3 regions of the Neisseria lisongii genome follow, and region 2 is predicted to be linked to each of the others. Evidence: predicted binding sites of a transcription regulator. Region 2 holds the regulator's gene; each other region holds the start of a gene.
What was found. The regulator FNR, encoded in region 2, switches genes on or off when oxygen is low (the NO sensors DNR and NnrR bind a similar motif). The targets are predictions, from matches to a motif close to TTGATNNNNATCAA.
Positions count from the first base shown of each region.

Region 1: a site for FNR is predicted at 2,465-2,478, ahead of ccoN (cytochrome-c oxidase, cbb3-type subunit I). Genes of this name have one in related genera too.
Region 3: a site for FNR is predicted at 5,754-5,767, ahead of PJU73_RS06730 (cytochrome-c peroxidase). Genes of this name have one in related genera too.

Region 1 is NZ_CP116766.1:1,411,094-1,419,288, forward strand. Features, by position in the region: gene ccoP (cytochrome-c oxidase, cbb3-type subunit III) at 1-13, opposite strand, end outside; gene PJU73_RS06435 (cbb3-type cytochrome oxidase subunit 3) at 44-202, opposite strand; gene ccoO (cytochrome-c oxidase, cbb3-type subunit II) at 207-818, opposite strand; gene ccoN (cytochrome-c oxidase, cbb3-type subunit I) at 842-2,275, opposite strand; gene PJU73_RS06450 (M61 family metallopeptidase) at 2,607-4,313, shown strand; gene PJU73_RS06455 (TIGR01244 family sulfur transferase) at 4,869-5,297, shown strand; gene PJU73_RS06460 (hypothetical protein) at 5,368-5,763, opposite strand; gene mnmM (tRNA 5-(aminomethyl)-2-thiouridylate-methyltransferase MnmM) at 6,063-6,626, opposite strand; gene PJU73_RS06470 (IS110 family RNA-guided transposase) at 7,077-8,090, shown strand.
Region 2 is NZ_CP116766.1:207,481-215,675, forward strand. Features, by position in the region: gene PJU73_RS01000 (DUF1289 domain-containing protein) at 1-7, opposite strand, end outside; gene hemN (oxygen-independent coproporphyrinogen III oxidase) at 250-1,656, opposite strand; gene fnr (fumarate/nitrate reduction transcriptional regulator Fnr) at 1,859-2,593, shown strand; gene PJU73_RS01015 (CysB family HTH-type transcriptional regulator) at 2,759-3,709, opposite strand; gene PJU73_RS01020 (DUF561 domain-containing protein) at 4,137-4,898, shown strand; gene thiL (thiamine-phosphate kinase) at 5,027-5,995, shown strand; gene PJU73_RS01030 (phosphatidylglycerophosphatase A family protein) at 5,982-6,473, shown strand; gene PJU73_RS01035 (glycosyltransferase family 2 protein) at 6,502-7,308, shown strand; gene PJU73_RS01040 (paraquat-inducible protein A) at 7,510-8,195, shown strand, end outside.
Region 3 is NZ_CP116766.1:1,469,701-1,477,895, reverse strand. Features, by position in the region: gene murU (N-acetylmuramate alpha-1-phosphate uridylyltransferase MurU) at 1-659, opposite strand, end outside; gene hpaC (4-hydroxyphenylacetate 3-monooxygenase, reductase component) at 746-1,243, opposite strand; gene hpaR (homoprotocatechuate degradation operon regulator HpaR) at 1,247-1,684, opposite strand; gene rpsI (30S ribosomal protein S9) at 2,487-2,879, opposite strand; gene rplM (50S ribosomal protein L13) at 2,889-3,320, opposite strand; RNA gene ssrS (6S RNA) at 3,602-3,781, opposite strand; gene PJU73_RS06745 (cell division protein ZapA) at 3,788-4,090, opposite strand; gene PJU73_RS06740 (hypothetical protein) at 4,087-4,425, opposite strand; gene PJU73_RS06735 (NAD(P)H-dependent glycerol-3-phosphate dehydrogenase) at 4,608-5,597, opposite strand; gene PJU73_RS06730 (cytochrome-c peroxidase) at 5,864-7,009, shown strand; gene PJU73_RS06725 (M48 family metallopeptidase) at 7,107-7,796, opposite strand; gene PJU73_RS06720 (lysophospholipid acyltransferase family protein) at 7,799-8,195, opposite strand, start outside.

The DNA.
Region 1 (8,195 bases), 860 kb from region 2:
ATGTTGTGTTCATTATTTTGCTCCGTTATCACGGATTAACCGGTTATCGCCCGTTTTTATCGGACGAATCTTCATCAAAAATACTGCTTGCCGCTTCGTCGTAATTTTGCTTATTGCGTCGGTGAAACACAATATAAATCACGAGCATGAAGCAGAGGAAAACCCAAAGCGTAAAAAGCGAGCGAATCCAGTTAACGTCCATGATGTTACCTTACGTTTTTCAATGCCAAACCCAAACCCTGCAGGTAGGCAATTACAGCGTCCAGCTCTGATTTGTTCGCCAGTGATTCAGGTGCTTTGGCGATTTCCTCGTCGCTGTAAGGCGTACCAACGGCACGCAATGCCTTCATGTGTGCAACGGTTGCTTCCGGATCGACTTTGTTGCGTGCCAGCCAAGGGAAAGCAGGCATGTTCGATTCAGGTACTACGTCGCGCGGGTTCAAGAGGTGGATACGGTGCCATTCGTCGGAGTAACGGCCGCCTACACGGGCCAAATCAGGACCGGTACGCTTAGAACCCCATTGGAACGGGTGATCGTAAACCGACTCACCGGCAACGCTGTAATGGCCGTAACGCTCGGTTTCTGCACGGAACGGACGAATCATTTGCGAGTGGCAGTTGTAACAGCCTTCACGGATAAAAATATCGCGGCCGGCAACTTGCAGGGCATTGTACGGTTTCACGCCCGGAGCGGGTTGTGTTACCACTTTACTGGAAAACAGCGGCACTACTTCGATCAAAAAGCCCACGCTGACCACGAGCAAAGTGAATACAATCAGAAAACCGATTTTTTCTTCAGCTAATTGTTGTAATTTCATTTTGGTAGCCTATCTTTCTTTAATTAGTGGTGCTGGGTTTGCGAAACTGCAGGAATTTCTGCATTGACTGCTTTACCACTCATAGCCGTACGGTAAACGTTGTAGGCCATAATCAGCATACCGCTCAGATACAGCAGACCACCGGTCAGACGAATCAGGTAGTAAGGCATAGTACGTTTTACAGACTCTACGAAAGAGTAAGTCAGCGTACCGTCGTCGTTCAGAGAACCCCACATCAAGCCCTGCATCACACCGGCAATCCACATGGCGGCGATATACAGCACCACGCCGATGGTAGCGATCCAGAAGTGTGCTTCAATCAGTTTGGTGCTGTACATAGAAGTACGGCCGAACAGACGTGGCAGCATGTAGTAAACAGAACCGATGGTTACGAAACCTACCCAGCCCAATGCGCCTGCGTGAACGTGTGCAACAGTCCAGTCGGTGTAGTGGCTCAAGGCGTTTACGGTTTTAATCGACATCATCGGACCTTCAAAGGTGGACATACCGTAGAAAGACAGAGATACGATCAGGAATTTCAGAATCGGGTCGGTACGCAGTTTGTCCCATGCGCCGGAAAGCGTCATGATACCGTTGATCATACCGCCCCAAGACGGTGCGAACAGAATCAGCGACAGAACCATACCCAAAGACTGAGTCCAGTCAGGCAGTGCGGTGTAGTGCAGATGGTGCGGACCCGCCCACATATAGGTGAAGATCAACGCCCAGAAATGCACCACAGACAAGCGGTAAGAGTAAACCGGACGGCCTGCTTGTTTCGGCACGAAGTAATACATCATGCCCAAGAAGCCTGCGGTCAGGAAGAAGCCCACGGCGTTGTGGCCGTACCACCATTGAACCATGGCATCAACTGCGCCTGAATAAACAGAGTAGGATTTCATCCAACCGGCAGGAATGCTGATATTGTTGATGATGTGCAGCAGGGCAACCGCCAGAATGAAGCCGCCGTAGAACCAGTTGGCTACGTAGATGTGCTTCACTTTGCGTTTCACGATGGTGCCGAAGAATACGATGGCGTAGGCAACCCAAACCAAGGTAATCAAGATGTCAATCGGCCACTCCAGCTCGGCATACTCTTTACCTTGGGTGTAGCCCAAAGGCAGAGAGATGGCGGCGGCAACAATCACCAGTTGCCAGCCCCAGAAGGTGAAGGCAGCCAGCGGGCCGCAGAACAGGCGGGTGTTACAGGTGCGCTGTACCACATAGTATGACGTACCGAGCAGACCGCAGCCGCCGAATGCGAAAATAATCGCATTGGTGTGCAACGGACGCAGGCGGCCGAAGTGAAACCAAGGGCCGATGTCGGTGAGGTTAAGGGAAGGTGCGAATAATTGGGCAGCGATAATCACGCCGACCAACATACCCACAATACCCCAAACTACTGTCATGATGGCAAATTGACGCACCACCTTGTAGTTATAAGTTTGTGTGTCCATGGGAATGGTCTCCATAAATTATGGGAATTGAAAATTTTTTATCCGGCCTAATCTGAAAGCTGAAAACAGACAATCAGGGTCAGTCTAAATTTTTCTAAATTTAACATATATGTAAAAATGAGCCAAGCAGTATTACATTTGTCGGGTAATGTAATGGTGTAATATTAAAGCCTTTCCCCTGTTTGAAATATGATATGAATCAAATTAACATAAACTATCACAGCGGCGTTTACATTGCCGCTTAGCCGTTTTATCTATATTGTTCATATAGATATAAATGCCGTCTGAAAATCCGCCTCCTAACCTGTTTTAACACCGGAAACTGAGCCAAATGCTGAATTACACCGTCCGCCCCAAATGCCTGCCGCATGAATGGGAAATTACGTTAAGTTTCATTAAAAATAACACCTTGCCGCTGGAAATCAGCCTGCCGAATTGGGTTCCCGGCAGCTATTTGGTGCGTGATTTTTCCCGCCACATCACCTCACTGAAAGCCTTTTGCAACAAGCAGCCGGCGGTTTTGCAGCAAAAAAGTAAAAATATTTGGACAGCCGACGCTTGCGAGGGAGAGTGGCAAATTTGCTACACTGTTTACGCATTCGATACATCGGTGCGCGGCGCATTTTTAAACACCGAACGCGGTTTTTTTGACGGGGCTTGTCTGTTTTTGCGTATTTCCGGCTATGAAACCCTGCCCCACCGCCTCACTTTCGAACACCTCCCCGAACGCTGGCAAACAGCCACTTCCATGCCGCAGATTGCGCCGCACACTTTTCAGACGGCCTCGTATGCCGAATTTATCGATCACCCGTTTGAATTCGGCCAAATCGAGTTTCTTGAATTTGAAGCCGCCGGTATCGCCCACCGTATTGCCCTCAGCGGCATTTATCCCGAATTCGACCGCAACCGCCTGATTAACGATGTGCAGAAAATCTGCGCTGCCGAGCTGGCCGCTTTCCCCGCCCCTGCCCCGTTTACCGAATATTTGTTCCTGCTCCATCTCGGCGACAATATCTACGGCGGCTTGGAACATTTAAGCAGCACCGCCCTGCAGTCCGACCGCCACAGCCTGCCCGCTGCAGGCATGGAAGAGGCCGACGATGCCTACACCCAGCTGCTCGGCCTGTTCAGCCACGAATATTTCCACGCATGGAACGTCAAATCCATCAAGCCCGCCGCTTTCGCCCCGTACGACCTCAACCAAGAATGCTATACCGAGCAATTATGGGCATTTGAAGGCATTACTTCTTATTACGACGATTTATTCCTAGCCCGCAGCGGCGTGATTGCCCCCGAAGCCTATCTCAAACTGCTCGGCCAACTTATCAGCCGCATCCGCCAAACCCCCGGCCGTCTGAAACAGAGTTTGGCCGAATCCAGCTTCACCGCATGGAACAAGTTTTACAAGCAGGACGAAAACAGCAGCAACGCCATCGTCAGCTACTACCAAAAAGGCGCACTCGCCGCCCTATGCCTCGACCTGACCATCCGCCGCCAAAGCAACGGCAAAACCTCGCTGGATAACGTGATGCGGCGACTTTACCAAGACTGGCTGGAACACGGCACAGGCATACCCGAAGGCGGCTGGGAAGCCCGTTGCCAAGAAATCACCGGCCTCAACCTCGAAGCCTATTTTCAGACGGCCTTATCCAGCACCGACGAATTACCTCTGGAAAACTGTCTGCAATCCGCCGGCATTACGCTCGAATGGCAACAGCCAAACGCCGCCGCCCCAATCGGCGCACGTTTTACCCAACACGCCGACCATGCCGTCCTTACCCAAGTTCTCAACAGCAGCAGCGCCGAAAACGGCGGCCTGTGTCCGCACGACAAAATCATCGCCCTCAACGGCTACGCCTGCACCGACTTGGCGGCACAATGGCGCAAACTCGCCGTCGGCGACAGCGCCGCCGTCCACTTTTTCCGCAACGGCATCTTGCGGCAAACCGTCCTCACAGCCCAAGCCGCAGAAGCCGACACCGCCGCACTCCATATCGCCGACCAACGTTTGTTTGAAAACTGGCTGTTCAATCATTAAACCGTATTTTCAAACGGCCTCGACAGATAAAACAGGCCGTCTGAAAATATGATATATAGGAAATCAAAATAGGATTGGTGGGCAACAAGTTGCGCCACCCTACACTGTTCCCCGTCCCGCTGGCGGGAAGGAGAATCGTGTGTAGCGTGCTTGCCCAAGCATGCACGTGTTCTTTAATTCCACATGAATGCCGTCTGAAAACGAGCAAAGCAAGTTTCTGCGCAGCTAAAATCAGATTTTCAGACGACTTCGACATAAAACTCACAGAACAGGTGCGTGCTTTGGCAAGCACCCTACAAGTGCCGGATTAAATGGTATGGATTATTCAGTTAATTCACTATAGTAAATACACTGAATAAATCATACGGTTTTTAAACATGGCGTAGGTTGGGTCGAAACCCAATTCGATTGGGAATACCTTGAAATATAAGGTTGGGTTACGCTCGTGCCTCGCTAACCTCAACCTACCCTGCTTTTGTATAGAAAATTCAGTGTTTTAACTATATATAGTGAAATACTGCTCAACCCCCGTTACCCGCCCCGAAAGGAAACCCCATGTCTATCCAAAAACTCACCGATACCCTCTACATCGCCCCGCAACTCACCCAGTCAGACATCGAACAAGCCGCCGCTTTGGGCATTCAAACCGTTATCTGCAACCGCCCCGACGGAGAAGACCCGGCGCAGCCCGAGTTTGCACAAATCCGACAATCATTGGCGGCACACAATATCACCGCACTGCACCAACCCATTGCCTCCCCCAACCATATTCAGGCCGCCGACATCGACACCTTCGCCGCCGCCCTGCAAACCGTCCCAGCCCCCATCCTCGCCTATTGCCGCAGCGGCACCCGTTCCGCCTTATTATGGGGCTTGGCACAAATCCGCAACGGCGGCAACCCCGCAACCGTCCTCGCCGCCGCCCAAGCAGCAAGAATCGATTTAAGCCGCTTTGTGCCGATGTTGGAAGATGCAGCAAAATAGCCAAATACGGCAAAGCCGTCTGAAAATCGGATTTTCAGACGGCTTGTGTGTTTTCAAAACCCTAAAACAATCAGCGGCAAGCGGCCAAGGTTTGCTTCAATCGACCGACGTTGCTGACTTTGCACGCTGCGGCGGAGCAGTTTACGGTATAGACGATGTTTTGGCGTTCGCCGTATTGCACGAAGCTGGCACGCACTTTGTTGCCGCCTAAAGCGCTGACGCTGACTTTGGCTGCAGTTTCCGGGTCTTGGTTGTTCCACATCGGGTCGGCATCGACGCAGAGTTCGCCGCTTTTCTCGCTGCGGACGATTAATTTTTTCAGCGCACCGTCGGCGTGTTTTTTCACCACGCTGGTGCCGTCGTTGTGGCGGGCTTCCTGATACATTTTCTGCACCAATGCTACGCCGTCGGCCCATGCGGCGGGGGTAAGTGCCAACACGGCACAGGCGGTCAACAGTTTTTTCATTTTATTCTCCATCACAGTGTAAACAAAATTGCTCGGTATGCAGTGCATTCATCATACCGAAAATCATTGTATTAACGGATTTCAATCAACGCCAGCAACTAAAAGTTGCACCACTTATCCGAAAAGTATAGTGAAATAACCCCAAAGCACTACAGCGTTGGCTTCTCCTTGCCGTATTATTTATACTGTCTGCGGCTCGCCGCCTTGTATTGCTTTGGGGTTATTCACTATACCTGCGTTTACCCGAACAGTGGCGCCAACAGGCCGTCTGAAAAAACGATTTTCAGACGGCTTATTCATCAAGTCAAGCCGGTTTTCTCAATTGCCAGTATAAACGGCGGGCTGTTTTGCTGGTTGATAAACTGATACTGCAACACCTTAAACTGCTGTTGCGGCAACTTGGCGGCATAGTCCAGCAGGGCTTGGGCTTCGGTTTTGCCTGCGGCGTGGCCGTGATACAGCACCAACACGGCAATGCCGCCGGTTTTGAGCAGATTCAGCGTTTGCGCTACCGCCTGAATGCTGGTTTCGGCTTGGGTGGTAATGGTTTTGTCGCCGTGCGGCAAATAGCCGAAGTTGAACACGGCGGCGGCAAGCGGACGGCGGACAAATTCGCTCAAGCGTTGGTGTCCGGCATGAATCAGGCGCACTTGCCGCAGCATGTCCGCCTGCTGCAGACGTTGGCGGGTGGCGGCAAGGGCGGTTTCCTGAATATCGAAAGCATACACCGTGCCGCTATCGCCGACGCAGCGGGCCAGCAACAGCGTATCATGGCCGTTGCCCGCCGTGCCGTCCAGCACACAGTCGCCGCTGCGTATGGCGTGTTGCAGCAGGGAATGGGCAAAGGGAAGAATGGCTAACATGGTTGGATTGGGTAAAAAAAGATTGTTGTAAAAATTGTATTATTGTGCGTTGATTTTAATCGGAAAAATATCGAAAACCGATAAACCACCCTTCCCGCCTGCGGGACGGGGTTATTAAACTTGCTGAGCAATATACGAATTTTCCATACAAAAGCAGGCGTAGTTTGTGGTTAGCGAGGCACGGGCGTAACCCAACAAAATCTTATGTTTCAAGGTATTTCCAATCGTGTTGGGTTGCGACCCAACCTTGTATAAGAAACACCAACCACAAGATAAAATAAAAAGCCCCCGACAGAAGCAGCTATCAGGGGCGGGATTGAAAACAGAGTTGTACGCCAACCTTGGGCTTCAAAGCCCGCGACGTAGATAAAAGCCTGTTTTCAATGTCCAAACACCCCGAATAGTATCATAGACATGCTGTGCATAGTCTGCATTCACAAGGTTAGGAGCATGATGGACACCCCATTTTATTTTATCGGCATCGATATTGCCAAGTTAAAGTTCGATGTTGCGGTCAAAAAATCCGCAAAAGTGTATCAACACCACCGGTTTGAGAACCATCCTCAAGGATTTGCTGCTTTGAGCGAATGGCTGAACAGCTTTTCAGATAAGCCGCTCTATATCGTGATGGAAGCGACAAACGTCTATCACGAAAGGTTGTGCGAATACTTATATACGGCCGGACATTCGGTAGTCGTGATTAATCCCAAATGTGCCGCCAACTTTGCCAAAGGTTTGAACTTACGTTCCAAAACCGACAAAGCGGATGCCAAATTACTTGCCCGCTTAGCCGAAAGCTATGTTCATGAATTTGACCTGTGGCAACCGAAGGGCAATAACGAAAAAGCCTTATTGCGCCAACTTCGCCATCTCGAACATTTAAAAGCAGCGCTGACCAAAGAAAAAGTCCGGCTGCAGATGCTGTTGGACGAGTATGCAATGGTTTCGTCCGAACGTCTGATTGCTTTTCTTGAGTGCGAAGTCAAAACTGTTGAAACGCATATTCATCAGTTGGTGAAACAGGATGAGCAGTTGAAACACAACCATCGTCTGTTGAGCAGTATTCCCGCCATCGGCAAAACCACAGCCTGTTGGCTGCTCGCCATACTGGGCGACGGCACTCGGTTTAAAAATGGAAGGGCTGCTGCGACCTACGCCGGACTGACCCCGATGGTCAGACAATCGGGAACGAGTGTAGATAAGCGGGTCGGTATCTCCCGTATCGGACAGAGTGATTTGAGGAAGATACTCTATATGCCTGCGATGGTGTTTTGCTTCGGCATACATAAAGACAGTATTTACAGCCCGTTTGTCCAACGCTTGCTGGAGCGTAATAAACTGGCGAAAAAAGCCGTGATTGTGGCTCTGATGCGTAAACTCGTGACCATTGCCCAATCTGTATTGAAGTACCAACAACCCTTTAATGAAGAACGCTATGCGAAAATGTGTCTGGATAAGGCTTGATTTGTTGGGGGGCTTATAGTATCTACACCCTGTTTAAAAACCGTATGAATTATTCAGTATATGCGCTTATCCGATTACCGTATCTTTGTTGTGCGATTACAAAAA
Region 2 (8,195 bases):
GCTGCATAAGGGTGTCGGATACGCAGGAATAATGGTTTGATTGTATATAGTGAATTTACTTTAAAAGTATGACGGCGTTGTCTCGCCTAGCCGTATTATTCATACTGTCTTCGGCTCGCCGCCTTGTCCTACTTTTAGTAAATTCACTATAGCAGAATCGGTAAAAAAGACAAACCGAAAATATCTGTCTGATGTATCAATGCCGTCTGAAAATCGGGTTTTCAGACGGCATCATCGTTTCGGTTTTATCTAAACCGTTTGCGAATATTTGGCGGTGGTTTCTTTATGCCGCAGGTGGTAGTCGAACACCATTGCAATATTGCGGATTAGGAAGCGGCCTTTGGGCGTAACCTGCAGGCCGTTGGCTTTGAGCTGCACCAGTCCCAATTCCGCCATCTGCTGCAAATCGGCGAGTTCGTCTTTGAAATAAACGGGAAACGGGATGCCGAACATATCTTCGTACAGGGAAAAATCCAGTACGAAGCGGCACATCAGGTCTTGAATGATGTTGCGGCGCAAGATGTCGTCTTGGTTGAGCTGGTAGCCCCGCATAACGGGTAGGCGGCCTGCGTCGATGGCGGCGTAGTAGGCATCGATGTCCCGCTCGTTTTGGGCGTAGGTACTACCGATTTTGCCGATACTGGATACGCCGATGGCCACCAAATCGCAGTCGGCATAAGTCGAATAACCTTGGAAGTTGCGTTGCAGCCAGCCTTCTCTGAGGGCGATGGAAAGCTCGTCGTCGGGTTTGGCGAAATGGTCCATGCCGATAAAGACATAGCCGCGCTCGGTCAGGGTTTGTACGCAGTATTGCAGCATATCGAGTTTTTCTTCGCTACCGGGAACGGCGGCGGTGTCGATGCGGCGCTGCGGTTTGAAAATGTGCGGCAGGTGGGCGTAGTGGTAGAGGGCGAGCCGGTCGGGGTCGAGGCTCAATACGGTGTCGATGGTGGTTTTGATGCTTTCGACCGACTGGTGCGGCAGGCCATAAATCAAATCGACACTCACGGATTTGAAACCGGCTTCGCGGGCGGCATCAATCACTTCTTTGGTTTCTTCAAAACTCTGAATGCGGTTCACGGCTTCTTGAACTTTGGGATCGAAATCCTGAATGCCCACGCTCATGCGGTTGAAGCCGAGTTTGCCCAAATGCAGCACGGTTTCCCGGCTGACTTTGCGGGGGTCGATTTCGATGGAGTATTCGCCGTTGGGAATCAGCTCGAAGTAGGTGCGGATCATGGCGAAAACCCGTTCGAGCTGGTCGTCGCTCAAAAAAGTGGGCGTGCCGCCGCCGAAATGCAGTTGCGCCAGTTTTTGCCGGCCGTTGAGGTGCGGCGCAAGCAGTGCCATTTCTTTTTCGAGATACTCGATATAGGCATCGGCACGGGATTTGTCTTTGGTGATGATTTTGTTGCAGCCGCAGTAGTAGCAGATGGTGTTGCAAAAAGGAATGTGGATATAAAGCGAAAGGGGCTTGTTTAAAGCCCCTAAGTTGCGCAAGCTCAGAGCGTGGCGGTATTTTTCTTCGTCAAAGCCGCTGTGGAAACGGTCGGCGGTAGGGTATGAAGTATAGCGGGGGCCGCTTTGGGGCAGGCTGGCAATCAGGTCGCGGTCGAACTCGGGTTGTTCGCTGTTTTTGATGGTAATGATTTTCATATTATAAAAAGCAGTGTGTGTTAATGAAGGGATTAGTAAAAAAGCAGATAATTTGATAGAATGCCACACTACCATATTATGGTAAACCTGCATTGATGTATGTCAATCATGGATAAGTTCCCTTCAAACGGGGTATGCCCGCTTTCGGGCCGCTACTTCAATCAGCCGCTGCAAGAAGTTTAGAAAAAAGGTATTCTGCGTTATGACCGCTCACAACCCTCCGTCTCAGATGAAAGCACTCTGCTCAACGTGTTCGCTGCGTGAGCTTTGCCTGCCTGTCGGCCTGCTGCCCGGCGAGTTTTCGCAACTCGATGCCGTTATCCGCCAAAGCCGACGTCTGAAAAAGGGTGAATACCTGTTTCGTGCCGGCGAGCCGTTTACCTCGCTGTTTGCCATTCGTGCGGGCTTTTTCAAAACCACCGTTGCCAGTCAGGACGGTCGGGATCAGGTAACCGGCTTTTTTATGTCGGGCGAACTGATCGGTATGGACGGCATTTGTTCGCATGTCCACAGCTGCGATGCGGTGGCGCTGGAAGACAGTGAAGTGTGCGAGCTGCCGTTTGCCCATATGGAAGAGTTGGGTCAAAATATCCCCAGCCTGCAAACCCATTTTTTCCGTCTGATGAGCAGGGAAATCGTCCGAGATCAGGGCGTAATGCTGCTGTTGGGCAATATGCGTGCCGAAGAGCGGCTGACCGCATTTCTGCTGAACCTGTCCAACCGCTTGTATTCCCGTGGCTTTGCCGCTAATGAATTTGTCTTGAGAATGTCCCGTGAAGAAATCGGCAGTTATCTGGGCCTGAAACTGGAAACCGTCAGCCGCACATTGTCCAAGTTCCATAACGAAGGCTTGATTTCGGTGGAACACAAACACATTAAAATCCTCGACCCGCAGGCGCTGAAAAAAATCGTGTCCGGATGTACGCAGGCGATTTAAGACAAGATTTGGAATACAAAAACAGCAGCGGAATGCTGCTGTTTTTTAGTGTCGGATAAATCACCAAGGCCGTCTGAAAACCTGATTTAGCTTCGCAGAAACTCGCATTACCCGTTTTAGCGAAACCTACGGTTTTCAGACGGCCTCTTAACATCAAACCGGATATTAAATCGAGAAATCCTCTTCAATCGGCGCATACAGCATACGGTCAATCGTTTCACGGGTCAGTTTCGGCGCAAACATATTGATGAAATCATAAGCATAGCCGCGCAGATAGGTATCTGCACGCACCGCCACCCAAATCGGCGAAGCATCAAACAAATGGCCGGCATCGACCAGCTGCAAATCGGCATCGATAGTTGGGTCGTAAGCGATTTTCTCGATAATGCCGACCCCCAAACCCAGTTTGACATAGGTTTTCAACACATCAGTATCGTCCGCCGACAACATTTTTTCCGGCAAAGGCAGGCGTGCTTTTTGAAATGCACGGGAGATATTGCTCTGCGGATGAAAGCCGAATTCGTGCATAATCAGCGGAAATGTTGCCAAATCTTCGATTTTCAAAGGATTTCGGCACTCAAGCAGTGGGTGGTCGTGCGGCACGATAACGGCGTGTCCCCACTCGCCGCAAGGCAGTTTGCGCAGTTCGGGGTGGATTTCCACGCTTTCGGTGATGATGGCCAAATCCGCCTCATTATTACCGACCATCTGCGCCACCGCCGACGGGCTACCCTGTTTGACGGTCAGATTTACCTTGGGATAACGTTTGACAAACGCCGCCACCACCGCCGGTAAGATATAACGTGCCTGCGTATGCGTGGCGGCAACCGCCAGCGAGCCGCTGTCGTGGTCGGTAAATTCGCTACCGATGTTTTTAATGTTTTGCACATCACGCAAAATCCGTTCAGAAATTTCCAACACCGCCTTGCCCGGTTGCGAAACCGATACCACCCGCTTGCCGCTGCGGATAAAAATCTGAATGCCCAATTCTTCTTCCAAAAGCCGGATTTGCTTGGAAATGCCCGGTTGCGAAGTAAACAGCGCCTCCGCCGCCTCCGATACATTAAGGTTGTGGCGGTAAACTTCGAGGGCGTAGCGGAGCTGTTGTAATTTCATAATAATCGGTGTGGGTTTTATGCGACAAAACGGTGTCTAATTTAGCATATTTTCCCCGCTTCTGCGCCGGTTGCGATAATTAATGGATTAAATTTTTGTTTTTAAAAAAATTATCCGTACGGTTTGATAGGCGGTAGGCCGTCTGAAAAAGCTAATGTTGTTTTTGTACAACGAGAATGGCAGCAGAGCGGCAATTTCCGCTTAAATAAATGACACGGCGTTGATTTTTCGGCATGATTAACGCTGAGGAAGCAGACGGTCGGAGAGTGGTTCAGAGGCATTCAGTCTTGACGTTTGCCCCTTGCTTCTTTATAGTGTAATCCGACATATCCGATTTGCCGACATTTTATATGCGGCCTGTATATTGGTAATTTGCGGCGGTTGCCTTCAGTATCCGTTGCATAATAAATTTTGATGAGGGAATAAAATGACCAAACAGCTGAAATTAAGCGCATTGTTTGTTGCCTTGGTTGCATCTGGTACTGCAATGGCAAGTGAAGCACATACCAAACACGGTTACACCGTAAGCAGCAAATCTCAAGAAGTTGTTCGCAACAACTACGGCGAGTGCTGGAAAAACACATACTTCGACAAAGCCTCTCAAGGCCGTATCGAATGTGGCGACCGTGAAGCCGTTGCTGCTGTTGAGCAAGCTCCTGAGTACGTTGAAGAAACCGTATCTCTGTCTTCTAAAACTCTGTTCGGCTTCGACAAAGACGCTCTGCGTGTAGAAGCTCAAGAGAACCTGAATACTTTGGCTCAACGTTTGAGCGATGTTAAAGTACAAACTGTACGTGTTGAAGGCCACACCGACTTTATGGGTTCTGACGAGTACAACCAAGCCCTGTCTGAGCGTCGTGCCAATGTTGTAGCCAACTACTTGGTGGCTCAAGGCGTACCTTCAAGCAAAATCTCTGCTGTAGGTTTGGGTGAATCTCAAGCACGCATGACTGCTGCTTGTGAAGCCGAAGTTGCCCAACTGGGTAAAAAAGTTTCTAAAGCTAAGAAACGTGCTGCTCTGATCGCATGTATCGAGCCTGACCGTCGTGTAGATGTGAAAATCCGCAGCGTGGTAACCCGCCAAGTTGCTCCGGGTCAATCTGTTGAAGGCCAAGGCGAGCGTCCTGCTGTTGATGAAGGTTGGATTCCTTCTCCATACAACGGCGTACACGGTTACGCTAAACCTTAATCAGGTTTGTGAAAAATCCCCGCTTTTGCGGGGATTTTTTGTTGGGTGGAGATGTATTCGCAACAGGGCAAAACTTCACGCCTGCTTTATCGGCTGGTATGATAACCGGCTTTCGGAAAGGATAAACGATGACGGAATTTGATTTTATCCGGCGTTATTTAAAACAGCAAAACGATGCTGATGTGGTGTTGGGTATCGGCGATGATGCGGCGATTGTCCGACCCCGCAGCGGCTTCGATTTGTGTTTCAGCAGCGATATGCTGCTGAAAAACGTCCATTTTTTTGCCGATGTTTCGCCTGAAGATTTAGCGTGGAAAGTGTTGGCGGTCAATATTTCCGATATGGCGGCGATGGGTGCAGTGCCTCGCTGGGCGCTGCTCAGCGCCGGTTTGCCAGAATTGGAAGCCGATTGGCTGCAGCGTTTTTGCGACAGTCTGTTTGCCTTGGCGCAGCGTTTCGGGGTTACACTGATTGGCGGCGATACCACACGGGGCGATTTGGTGTTTAATGTTACGATTGCCGGAGAGTTACCGCAGGGGCAAGGCTTGCAGCGACATGCGGCGCAGGCGGGGGACGATATTTGGGTCAGCGGTAGAATCGGCTTGGCGGCGGCGGCGTTGCAATGCCGTCTGAAAAAGTGCGAATTGCCGCCGGCGGTGTTTGCCGTTTGCGAACAGGCGCTACTGCGGCCGTTTCCCCGTGTGGCGTTAGGGCAAGCCGTGTTGCCGTTTGCCCGTGCCGCTTTAGATATTTCAGACGGCCTTGCCCAAGACCTCGGGCATATTCTGCAGGCTTCGGGTGTGGGCGCAACAGTGTGGCTGGACGCTTTGCCGACCTTGCCTGAATTAAAAACGCTGTTGCCCGAAGCCCAATGGCAAGCTTGTGTGTTGGCGGGCGGCGATGATTACGAGCTGGTGTTTACCGCACCCGCCGAGCAACGCCGTGCCATTTTGGAAGCGGCACAACGCAGCAATACGCCGGTCAGCAGAATCGGCATTATTACCGAAACAGGCCGTCTGAAAATCACCCGTTCGGCCGATGACGATAGCGAAATTCAATTAACGAATACAGGATTTGATCATTTTGACTCCATTTAAACCGACTTTCTCATGGTTGCGCCAGCGGCCGCAGTGTCTGCTGGCATTCGGCTTCGGGAGCGGCTTGGCACCGAAAGCCCCCGGTACATTCGGCACGCTGGCGGCGTTGCCGATTGCCTTTGTTGCCCATTTATGCGGCATTTCCGGCGGATTGCTGGCAATAGTGAGCATGCTGCTGTTTATTCTCGGTATCGGCATTTGCAACCGTGCCGAGCGGGAACTGGGTATTCAGGACTACGGCGGCATCGTGTGGGACGAAATGGTCGCCATGTGGCTGATACTCGCCTGCGTGCCGTTTAAATGGTCGTGGTGGCTGGCGGCGTTTGTCTTGTTTCGGATTTTCGATGCCGCCAAACCGTGGCCGATTAAATGGTTTGACCGGCGGGTACACGGCGGTTTCGGCATTATGCTGGACGACATTATCGCTGCCCTGATGACCATGCTGGTGCTGCATAGCGCCGCATGGCTGTTCGGTTGAATACTTCGATATTGAAACGGAAGACCTGATGCCTCCGAAATTAGATGTCGTGATCCCTTGTTACAACGCCGAAGCCACGCTGCCTCAGGCGGTGGCTTCGGCGGCGGCGCAATCGACAGTCGCAACCATCTGGCTGGTGGACGACGCTTCGCAAGACGCTACCCGCAGTGTTATGGCGCAACTGGCGGCACACTATCCGCAAGTTCGCTGCGAATATCTGGCGCAAAACGGCGGCGCAGCCAAAGCCCGAAATTGGGGCGCATTGCAAAGTCAGGCCGATTTTATGGCATTTTTGGACGCAGACGATGTGTACGAACCCAGCGTATTGAGTGCCGCCTATCATTCATTGGCGCAATTCGGCTACTTGGGTGCTGTGCGGTTAAAATTGCAACCGGTCGGTTTCCCCGAACATTATTTGGCACACAGCGGTTTTGCCGAAGCATGGCGGCGTTTGGAAATGACCGTCGGCGGCAATATGGTCTGCCGCCGCAGCCTGTTTCTCGCCTGCGGCGGCTTCCCGCAAGACGAACTGTTCCGCCGCTTCGGCGGCGAAGATGCCGCATTGGGCATCGCCCTGACCCGCAGCAGCGTGGTCGGAACACTGTTTTCCGAACAAGATGCCGCCGTCCACCACATCTACCGCCCCGGTATCCACGCTGAAAAACTGCTCGATTCCGCCCTGTTCGGCATACAAAACCCGAATTTGACGGCGCAACACCTCGAACAGGCGGAAGCCGTTACCCAAACCATCTGCCGCCGCCTGAACGAACTCGCCGCCCATACCGCATTTGAACAACGGGGAATTATGCCTTTGCAGGTGAACTATGCCGTCTGAAAATTGGGTTTTCAGACGGCATCTGCCTGTATTAATGTTTAAATTTACATTCCGCCGTGTATTTCTTAAGGTTTTTTCCATTATAATAGCCGCCCGAATACTTGCTCTATTGTAAATTCACGCTATTGCGTCCGGAATATGTGCCGGACGCATTTTCAGACGGCCTTGCGGCGCTGTTTCGAGTGCCGGAATTGTTATTTTATGAATTGGATTGCCAACACTTTATCCCGCTGGCGGGTGAAGGCTTACCGTGATGATGCGGTGTTGCCGGCGCATACGGTGGACTGTCCCGATTGCGGTACCCGTATCGCTATTCCTCCTTTGAAACAGGGGCGGGAGGCGTTTTGTCCGGCGTGCGGGCATGAGGTGGTGCAGGTGGAGGACAATCCTTATGTTGCGCCGCTAGCGTATGCCGTTGCTTCGCTGATTCTGCTGGCGTTTGTCAGCGGCATGATGTTTGTGCAGGTGGAAATGGCGGGTGTGGCATCGATTTTGTCGCTGCCGGAAATGATGCGGCTGCTGATTGCGCAGGATTTCGGTTTTTTGGCGGATGTGATGTTTGTTTTGACATTCGGCACGCCGCTGCTGTTTTTGCTGTTGTGCGTGTATGTGTACACTGCCTTAATCCGCAATCTGATGCTGCCCGGCCTGTTGCGGGCGACCCGTCTGCTGGTGCGGCTGCGGCATTGGATGATGGTCGATGTGTTTTTTATTTCTACGCTGGTGGCGTATATCAAACTTTCGGCGGTGGCGCAGGTTACGTTCGGGCCGGCATTTTATCTGATGTTGGGTTTGGGCGTGATGTTGATACGTACTTCGGTGTCGATTCCGCAGCATTGGGTGTATTATCAAATTCATCAGATTTTGGGCAACAATGCCGTTCAAGA
Region 3 (8,195 bases), 800 kb from region 2:
CGTTCGACAGTGCCGACATCGAGCCACAAACCGGCGTGTTTTTCGCCACGGATTTGGCCGCTGCTCATGGCTTGGCGCAAAATAGGGGCGAGTTTGGCACGTTGGTTGGCGGCGGTGTGTTGAAACAAATCAGGATGGTACACGCCGACACCGCTGAAGGTCAGCGCTTCGCCGTTATCGGTGTCGGGACGAATCAGGCCGTCTGAAAACAGGGAAAAATCGCCGTTGGGATTGTGTTCGGGATTATCGACCAGCCATAAATGGGCGAGTGTGCCGTCGGCGGAGAGGGTTTGCGCCTGTTGTGCGGCGTGGCGGAAATCGACATCGGTCAGGACATCGCCGTTAATCACCAGAAAAGGCTGCGTGCCGAGCAAGGGGAGGGCGGTGGCAATGCCGCCGGCGGTTTCGAGGCCGCCGGAAGGTTCGGGGGAATATTGGATGTTTACGCCGTATTGGCTGCCGCTGCCCAGCGAGTGTTCGATTTGTTCGCCCAGCCAGGCGTGGTTGATAACGATTTCAGTAATACCTGCCTGTTTCAGACGGCGTAAATGCCAGCCGATGAGCGGTTCGCCGCCGATTTTCAGGAGCGGTTTGGGACAGGTGTCGGTCAGCGGGCGCATTCGTTCGCCCCGACCGGCGGCAAGTATCATGGCTTTCATGCTTGTCCTTGAGATGTAGAGTCGGTTGTTGGTGAGCGGTTATGGTGAATTTTGTCGGAATGTGTATTTTCAGACGGCCTTTTCGGTTACATCAGGGATTTGAACGAGCGGCGGAAATACAGCAGCGCCGGTGATTCGGCGGCTGCGGTTTTGATTTCGTGCAGTTCGACAAAAAAGACAATATGCGTACCCATTTCCTGTTGGGAAACAATGCTGCCGTGCAGATGGGCGAGCGAGCCTTCGACTTCGAGTTGCCCGCTGCTGCCCCGATGCCAGATGTGGTATTCAAAGCGTTCTTCAGGGGACAGGTCGGTCATGCCGGCGAAGTGGCGGGCGATGTCTTCCTGATGGTCGGCAAGGGTGTTGATGCACAGATTTTGGTTTTGCTGCAGAATCGGGATAATTTGGGCTTCTTTATTGATGCACAGCATCACCGTGGGCGGCTCGTCGGTTACGGCGGTTACGGCGGTCATGGTAATGCCGTAGCGGCCGGCTTCGCCATCGGTGGTGATAACGTGGACGCAGGCGGCGCAGGAAGCCATGGCATCTCGAAAAGGTTGCTTAAGTGTGTGTGTCAGGGGCATGTTTTATTTCAGTAACTGTTCGATATGGGAGAGCTCGTTGAGCAACTCTTTTAATTGTGCCAGTTTTTCTTTGGATAATACGGTTTCGATAATATCGTAGCGTTCATCAACCTGAATACGGATTGCTTGGTAGAGTTTTTCGCCTTCGGGGGTCAGCTTGAGAAAAACCCGGCGTTGGTCGTTGGACGGTTTCAGGCGGACAATCAGATCGGCTTTTTCCAGTCGGGTCAGAATGCCGGTCAGGCTCGGCCGCAAAATGCAGGCTTGGTTGGCAAGGTCTTGGAAGTCCAAAGTGCCGTTTTCTGCCAGCAGGCGGATAATGCGCCATTGCTGGTCGGTTACGTTGGCCTGATTCAGAATGGGGCGAAACTGGGTCATCAGCGCTTCCCGAGCCTGAATCAGCGCAATATTAATCGATGCATGTTTGGAAGGATTATGCATAATGGGTCTCCTTTATGGCTGAATATCCGGATAATGAAGCGTTGAGCGTAATTAAAGCCGTCTGAAAAAGCTGTTTGGCAAAATTCAGCGGAAAGTGTTTGTTTTTCATAAGGTAAATCAACGCAATATGGAAAATAACATTTCCGGCTGCTCCGTTTTCCGTATCCGCACAAAACCGGTTGCCATGATGAAAACAGTCGGCAACAGTTTGCATGATAGTGGGAACGGTTATTTGCGATATTGTTTGGGAAATGAACAATGCGGCGGTTTATTGTGATGATAATGGTCGCATGCGTATATCCTTTCTAATCTTAGACTATTTTATTAAAAATCTCAACAAAATCATCACTGGTATTCTGGTATTCGGTATTGGCTGTATTTGAAACAATTTCTGTTTCAGCAGGTGGTATGGTGCAGATGTCGGGAATCAATACGGTCGTCGGAATAATGCGGTATGGCGGATAAAAATGCTTGATAAGTATCGGGGGAAGAGGAGAATTGAAAAATATCATCAATCAGGAAAAAAATGGTTTGCCGTCATAAGGTTTACTATAGTTAAAACACCGAATTTTCTGTACAAATCGGCAAGCTAAGTTGGCCCACCTGCACTTTGTTCCCCGTCTCGCTGGCGGGAAGGGGTTAGGGGAAGGGTGGCTCGCTGTGGTGTCATATTTTTTCGGTTGATTTACTATATTTTTGCGGAAAACAAGAATTTTATCAGGGATAAAGAAAACCGCATTGCAGTTTTCGAAAGTGTATCGAAAATTGCAATGCGGTCTGTATAAGTAAACAGTAAAACGGATTAACGTTTTGAGAACTGTTTGGCACGGCGGGCTTTGCGCAGACCCGGTTTTTTACGTTCCACTTCACGGGCATCGCGGGTAACGAAGCCTGCAGCAGACAGAGCCGGTTTCAAAGCTGCGTCAAAGTCGATCAAGGCACGGGTAATGCCGTGACGGATTGCGCCGGACTGACCGGTTTCGCCGCCGCCGACTACATTGACTTTGATGTCGAAAGATTCGGTATTTTCAGTCAATACCAATGGTTGGCGGACAACCATGCGGCTGGTTTCGCGGGCGAAGAATTCGTCAACAGGGCGGCCGTTTACGATGATTTGGCCGGTGCCTTTGGTCAAGAATACACGAGCCACTGAACTTTTGCGGCGGCCAGTGCCGTAGTAATATTTACCGTTCATGTCGTGTCCTTATTTCAGTTCCAAAACTTTAGGTTGTTGTGCGGCATGACCGTGTTCGGCACCTGCATACACTTTCAGTTTTTTGATCATGGCGTAGCCCAAAGGACCTTTCGGCAACATGCCTTTAACGGCTTGTTCCAAAGCACGGCCGGGGAAAGTTTCCTGCATTTCGCGGAAAGTACGCTCGTAGATACCGCCCGGGAAGCCGGAGTGGCGGTAGTATTTTTTGCCTTCGAATTTGGCACCGGTTACACGCAGTTTGTCTGCATTGATAACGATGATGTAATCGCCGGTGTCAACGTGAGGAGTGTATTCAGGCTTGTGTTTGCCACGCAGACGGTGTGCAACTTCGGCTGCAACGCGACCCAAAACTTTATCTTGGGCGTCGATGACGAACCATTCGCGCTTCACCTCATGCGGTTTCGCTGAAAAGGTTTTCATAGGTAGAAATCCAGATAGATATAGAAAGTTACCAATTTTAAAGAGAACTTCTGCCTTTGTCAATCTTGGTCGGGGTTTATTGCGTGATTTGTTGTATGCTTGCCGAAGTGCCTGCGGATTGGCGGTTGGGGTGTGGGGTTTTTGATGCGGCGTGGGCGGGTGAATGTGGGATATGTGTTAAGAAATTTGGTTAATTCACTATCATAAATACGAAAAGCCGTTTTTCAGACGGCCTTGGGGAAAGGGAAAACCTGCCGCAGCGTTATGCGACAGGTTTGTCGGGGTTCCCCGCTGATGACGTTTGGGCCGGATTCGCTTGAACCTTGAGGACAAGGCGGTCGCCTCGGGTAGTTTCGGGTGCATCCGTTGAAGGACGCTCGCGCCCACTACTGCTCCCGGCAACCTGGAGCGAACTTATTGGTTCAAAGGAATATATGCCTTTGCGTACACCGCAGGGAAGAAGAGGGTCAGTTTTGGTTGAGCCGTGCCAGCGCTTTGTCGCAGGCTGCGGTCATGTCGGTTATTTTACGCTCAAATTCGCCGATTGCCAAATCATCTTTCAGGCTCATTTTCAAAAGGTCGTGGACGACGTTGAGGGCGGCCATGATGATGATGCGGTCGCTGCCGACGATTCGGCCGCTCTCTTTAATTGCCTGACTTTTTTTGTTTAGCATATCAACAGCTTGCAGCAGGGTGGCTTTTTCTTCGCTCGGGGTGTTGATGGTCAGGACGGTATTCATGATTTCCAGGCTGACTTGTTCGGTACTCATGCGTTTTCCTTATCGGTCGGTTGTTCTGCCGGAAGGCGTGCCATCAGTTGGCGGATTTTTTCGGCACTTTGTTCCAAGGCGCTGCGGTAGCGGGCGTTTTCTTCGGTGAGGCGGTCAAACTTGCCCTGCAGGTCTTCTTTGAGTTTGCCGACTTGTACCAGCAGCGCTTCGCTCAATTCGCTGACGGCGGTTTCGTGTTCCTGTTTTTGTTGCGCCTGTTCGGTGTGCAGGCGTTGGATTTCTTCCAGCAGGCGGCGGTTTTCGCCGATCAGGGTTTCAAATTTTTGGGCAAGCTGGTAAACGCTGATTTCTAATTTGTCTAGTGATGGGTTCATGGCCGGTATCTTTGGGAAAATAGGGCGGGTTGTTTGGTTGCTTTGCGAGGGCTGCACTATAAGTGTTTCGCTGCAAGGCTGTCAAATTGCGGCTGAGGCCGCCTGAAAAACGGGTTTTATTTTCGCTAAAACCCGCTTCGCTGATTTTCAGACGGCCTTACTGCTGCGCCGTTTTGGTTGTGTTATTCAAAGCGGGTGTCTCGGTCCATCAGGCGGCTGACGACTTGCGACGGGGTCATTTCCTGACGGATCAGATACAGCAGAGTTTGGGTAATCGGCATGTCGATTTGGTATTTGCAGGCGGTGTTGAACACTTCTTCGATGGTGCTGACCCCTTCGGAAACGTGGCCGATTTCTTTTAAAACCTGATGAAGTTCTTTGCCTTCGGCCAAGCCCAAGCCGACACGGCGGTTGCGGGAAAGTGCGCCGGTGCAGGTCAGAATCAGGTCGCCCATGCCGGCCAAGCCCATCATGGTTTTCGGTTGCGCACCCATGGCAACGGCCAAACGGGTAATTTCTGCCAAGCCTCGGGTAACCAGTGCGGCACGGGCATTCAGGCCGTATTCGAGGCCGTCTGAAAGGCCGGTGGCAATCGCCATCACGTTTTTGACTGCGCCGCCGACGGCAACGCCAATCACGTCGTTGCTGCCGTAGAGCCGCATCACATGGCTGTTTAAGGCGGGAACGAGGGATTCGATCCATTCTTTGTTTTCGGATGCCAAAACCACGGCGCACGGCAACTGTTTGGCCAATTCCTGCGCAAAGCTCGGGCCGGACAATACGCCGATACATTTGTTGTCCGGCAACACTTCTTTCAATACTTGGAACGTTAAAAGACCGGTGTCCTGTTCGAAGCCTTTGCATGCCGCCAATACCGGAAGATGGCCGGCTTGATGATCTTTGAGCATTTCGGCGCTGTTGCGCAGGCCGGCAACCGAGGTAACAACCAATACCAGTTCCGAATCATGCAGCGCATCACCCAAATCGCTGTGGGCGGTCAGCGTGTCGGGAAAGGCGAAACCGGGTAGGGCGTGTTTGTTTTCACGGTCGTCCTGCAAGGCTTTAATGTGTTGCGGATTGCGCGCCCACAGGGCAACACGGTGGCCGTGGCGGGCAAAGTGAAGCGCCAGCGCAGTCCCCCAAGAACCTGCGCCCATTACGGTAATGTTCATGTCTATCGTTCCAGAAAATAATTGTGCCTAACTTTAAAACAATCATTGCAGCGGTGCAAGTAATAAGCCGTAATTTATTGATTTCGGTTTATTTAAAAAAACATGTCGGAAAACAGGCTATCAGTAAAATAGCAAAAACCTATGGCGGGTGAAAACTTGATTTATCACAAAAGCCGTCTGAAATTTCTTTTCTATACTTTACATAAACTAAAAACACCGGCTGCCGCAACGCAGCTGCCGTAAAAACCAAAATAAGGAACACCTCCATGAAATATCCGATTTTCAGCAAACTCGGCTTATCATTCGCAGTGGCCGCAGCGCTCGCAGCCTGTGGCGACAAAGCTGCCGAACCGGTAGAAAAACCGGCCGAAGCCGCTTCCGCCGTGGAAGCCGCTGCACCGGCATCGGTTCAAAATGCGCCACAGGAAGAGCAAGAGCTGCTCAAACGGGCGCAAGGCATCTTCAAACCGCTGCCGAGCGATGAAGATATGCAGAAAATCCGTCCATTTACCGCCGAACAAGTCAAACTCGGCCACCAATTATGGTTTGAACCGCGCTTGTCCAAAGGCAATACCGTAAGCTGCAACTCCTGCCACAACTTAGCCACTTCCGGCGTGGACAATCTGCCGACCAGCCCTGGCCACAAAGGCGGTTTCGGCGGCCGCAACTCACCGACTGCGCTGAATGCCGCCACATTAGAAATGCAGTTCTGGGACGGCCGTGCCAAAGACGTGGAAGAACAGGCCGGCGGCCCGCTGCTGAACCCGATTGAAATGGCCAATGCCAGCGAAGAAGCCGTAGTGGAAAAAATCTCCGCCATTCCGGAATACCAAGAACTGTTTAAAACAGCCTTCCCTGAAGGCGGCATATCGTTCAAAAACATCACCAACGCCATCGCTGCGTTTGAACGCACATTGCTGACCCCGACCAAATGGGACGCTTACCTCAAAGGCGACATCAATGCCCTGAACGAGCAAGAACGCAAAGGCGTGCGGGCCTTTATGGATAACGGCTGTATTGCCTGCCACAACGGTGTCGGCCTCGGCGGCAATTCCTTCCAAAAATTCGGCTTGGTACAAGGCCCGTACTGGAAATTTATCGAAGACCCGAAACACGACAAAGGCCGTGCCGACGTGAGCAAAAACGCAGCGGACGAATTCTTCTTCCGTGTACCGGGCTTGCGCAACGTGGCCAAAACCTATCCGTATTTCCACAACGGTAGCGTTTGGGAATTGGATAAAGCCGTGAAAATCATGGGTCAAGCACAACTGGGCAAAGAATTGCCGCAGGAAGACGTGGACAACATCGTTGCCTTCCTGAACACCCTGTCCGGCTCAGTTCCCGAAGCAGCCCGCATTCTGCCCGAACTGCCGCTGACCGCTCCGACCACCACCAAACCGGACAACAAATAATCTTGTTCTGAAGCCGTTTTCGTAAGTGGAAACGGTTGCAGATATGGTAAAACAGGCCGTCTGAAAATCGATAATCGGTTTTCAGACGGCTTTGGTTTTATTTGTCCAACGCAAATAATGCATTCCCGTGCTGTTTCAGCCAGCGTTTGGCGGCTTCGGTGTGCGGGGTGTGGCGGTTGACCAATGCCCAGAAACGGGGGCTGTGGTCGGGGTGGGGTAAGTGGCACAGTTCGTGTATGCACACGTAGTCGGCAACGAATTCGGGAGCGCCGATCAGCCGCCAGTTGAGGCGGATTCCGCTGTTGCGGCGGCATACGCCCCAAAAGGTTTTGGCGTTGCTGAGGGCGGTGGCGGCGGGGTGGAGCTGCAGTGTTGCGGCGTGGCGGGCGAGGCGGGGCAACAGGTAGTCGGAGGCTTGGTCGATAAGAAAGCGGCGCAGTTGTTCTTTTTGTTGCGGCCAGTCTTGCGGCGGTAACAGGATTTCAGACGGCGTTTGGAGAATGGTGTTGCCGCTGTGTTCCGCCACATTCAGGGCTATGCCGTGAAACCAGATGTGGCTGGGGCGGGTGTCGCTGCGTTCTTGCGGTGTTTTCGCCAGCGTTTTGAGCAGCAGGGCTTCGTTGTCGGCGAGCCATTTTTTGAATGCGGCATCGCTGAGAAACGGCGGTATATTGATGCTGATACTGTGGCGGTCGAGCGGCCGCAGTATCAGGTTTTTTCTGGCGCTGCGTTTGAATTGGATGCTGATGGTGCGGCCGTCGGCAAGTGTGTGCTGGAACAGGGGCATTTTCAGACGGCCTGTTTGGGGGCAAACGGGCCTTGTCCGGTGATTTCGGCTTGGCGTGCTTCAATCCAGTGTTCGCATTGCGCCATTAATTCGGCTTCGCTGCCGCTGTGGTGGGCAATCGGTTTGCCGATAACCACGCTGATGGTGCCGGGATATTTCAGAAATGAGTTTTTCGGCCAAAATTCGCCGCTGTTGAGGGCGACAGGTACGATGTCCATTTCAAACATTTTTGCCATGCGTGCGCCGCCGAGCTTGTATTTGCCGTGCGTGCCGGGCGGATGGCGGGTGCCTTCGGGGAAAATGGTAATCCAAAAGCCTTCGTTTTTGCGTGCCAAGCCCTGTTTGAGCAGCTGCTCGTTGGCTTCGCGGCGGTTGTTGCGGTCGATGCCGATGGTTTTC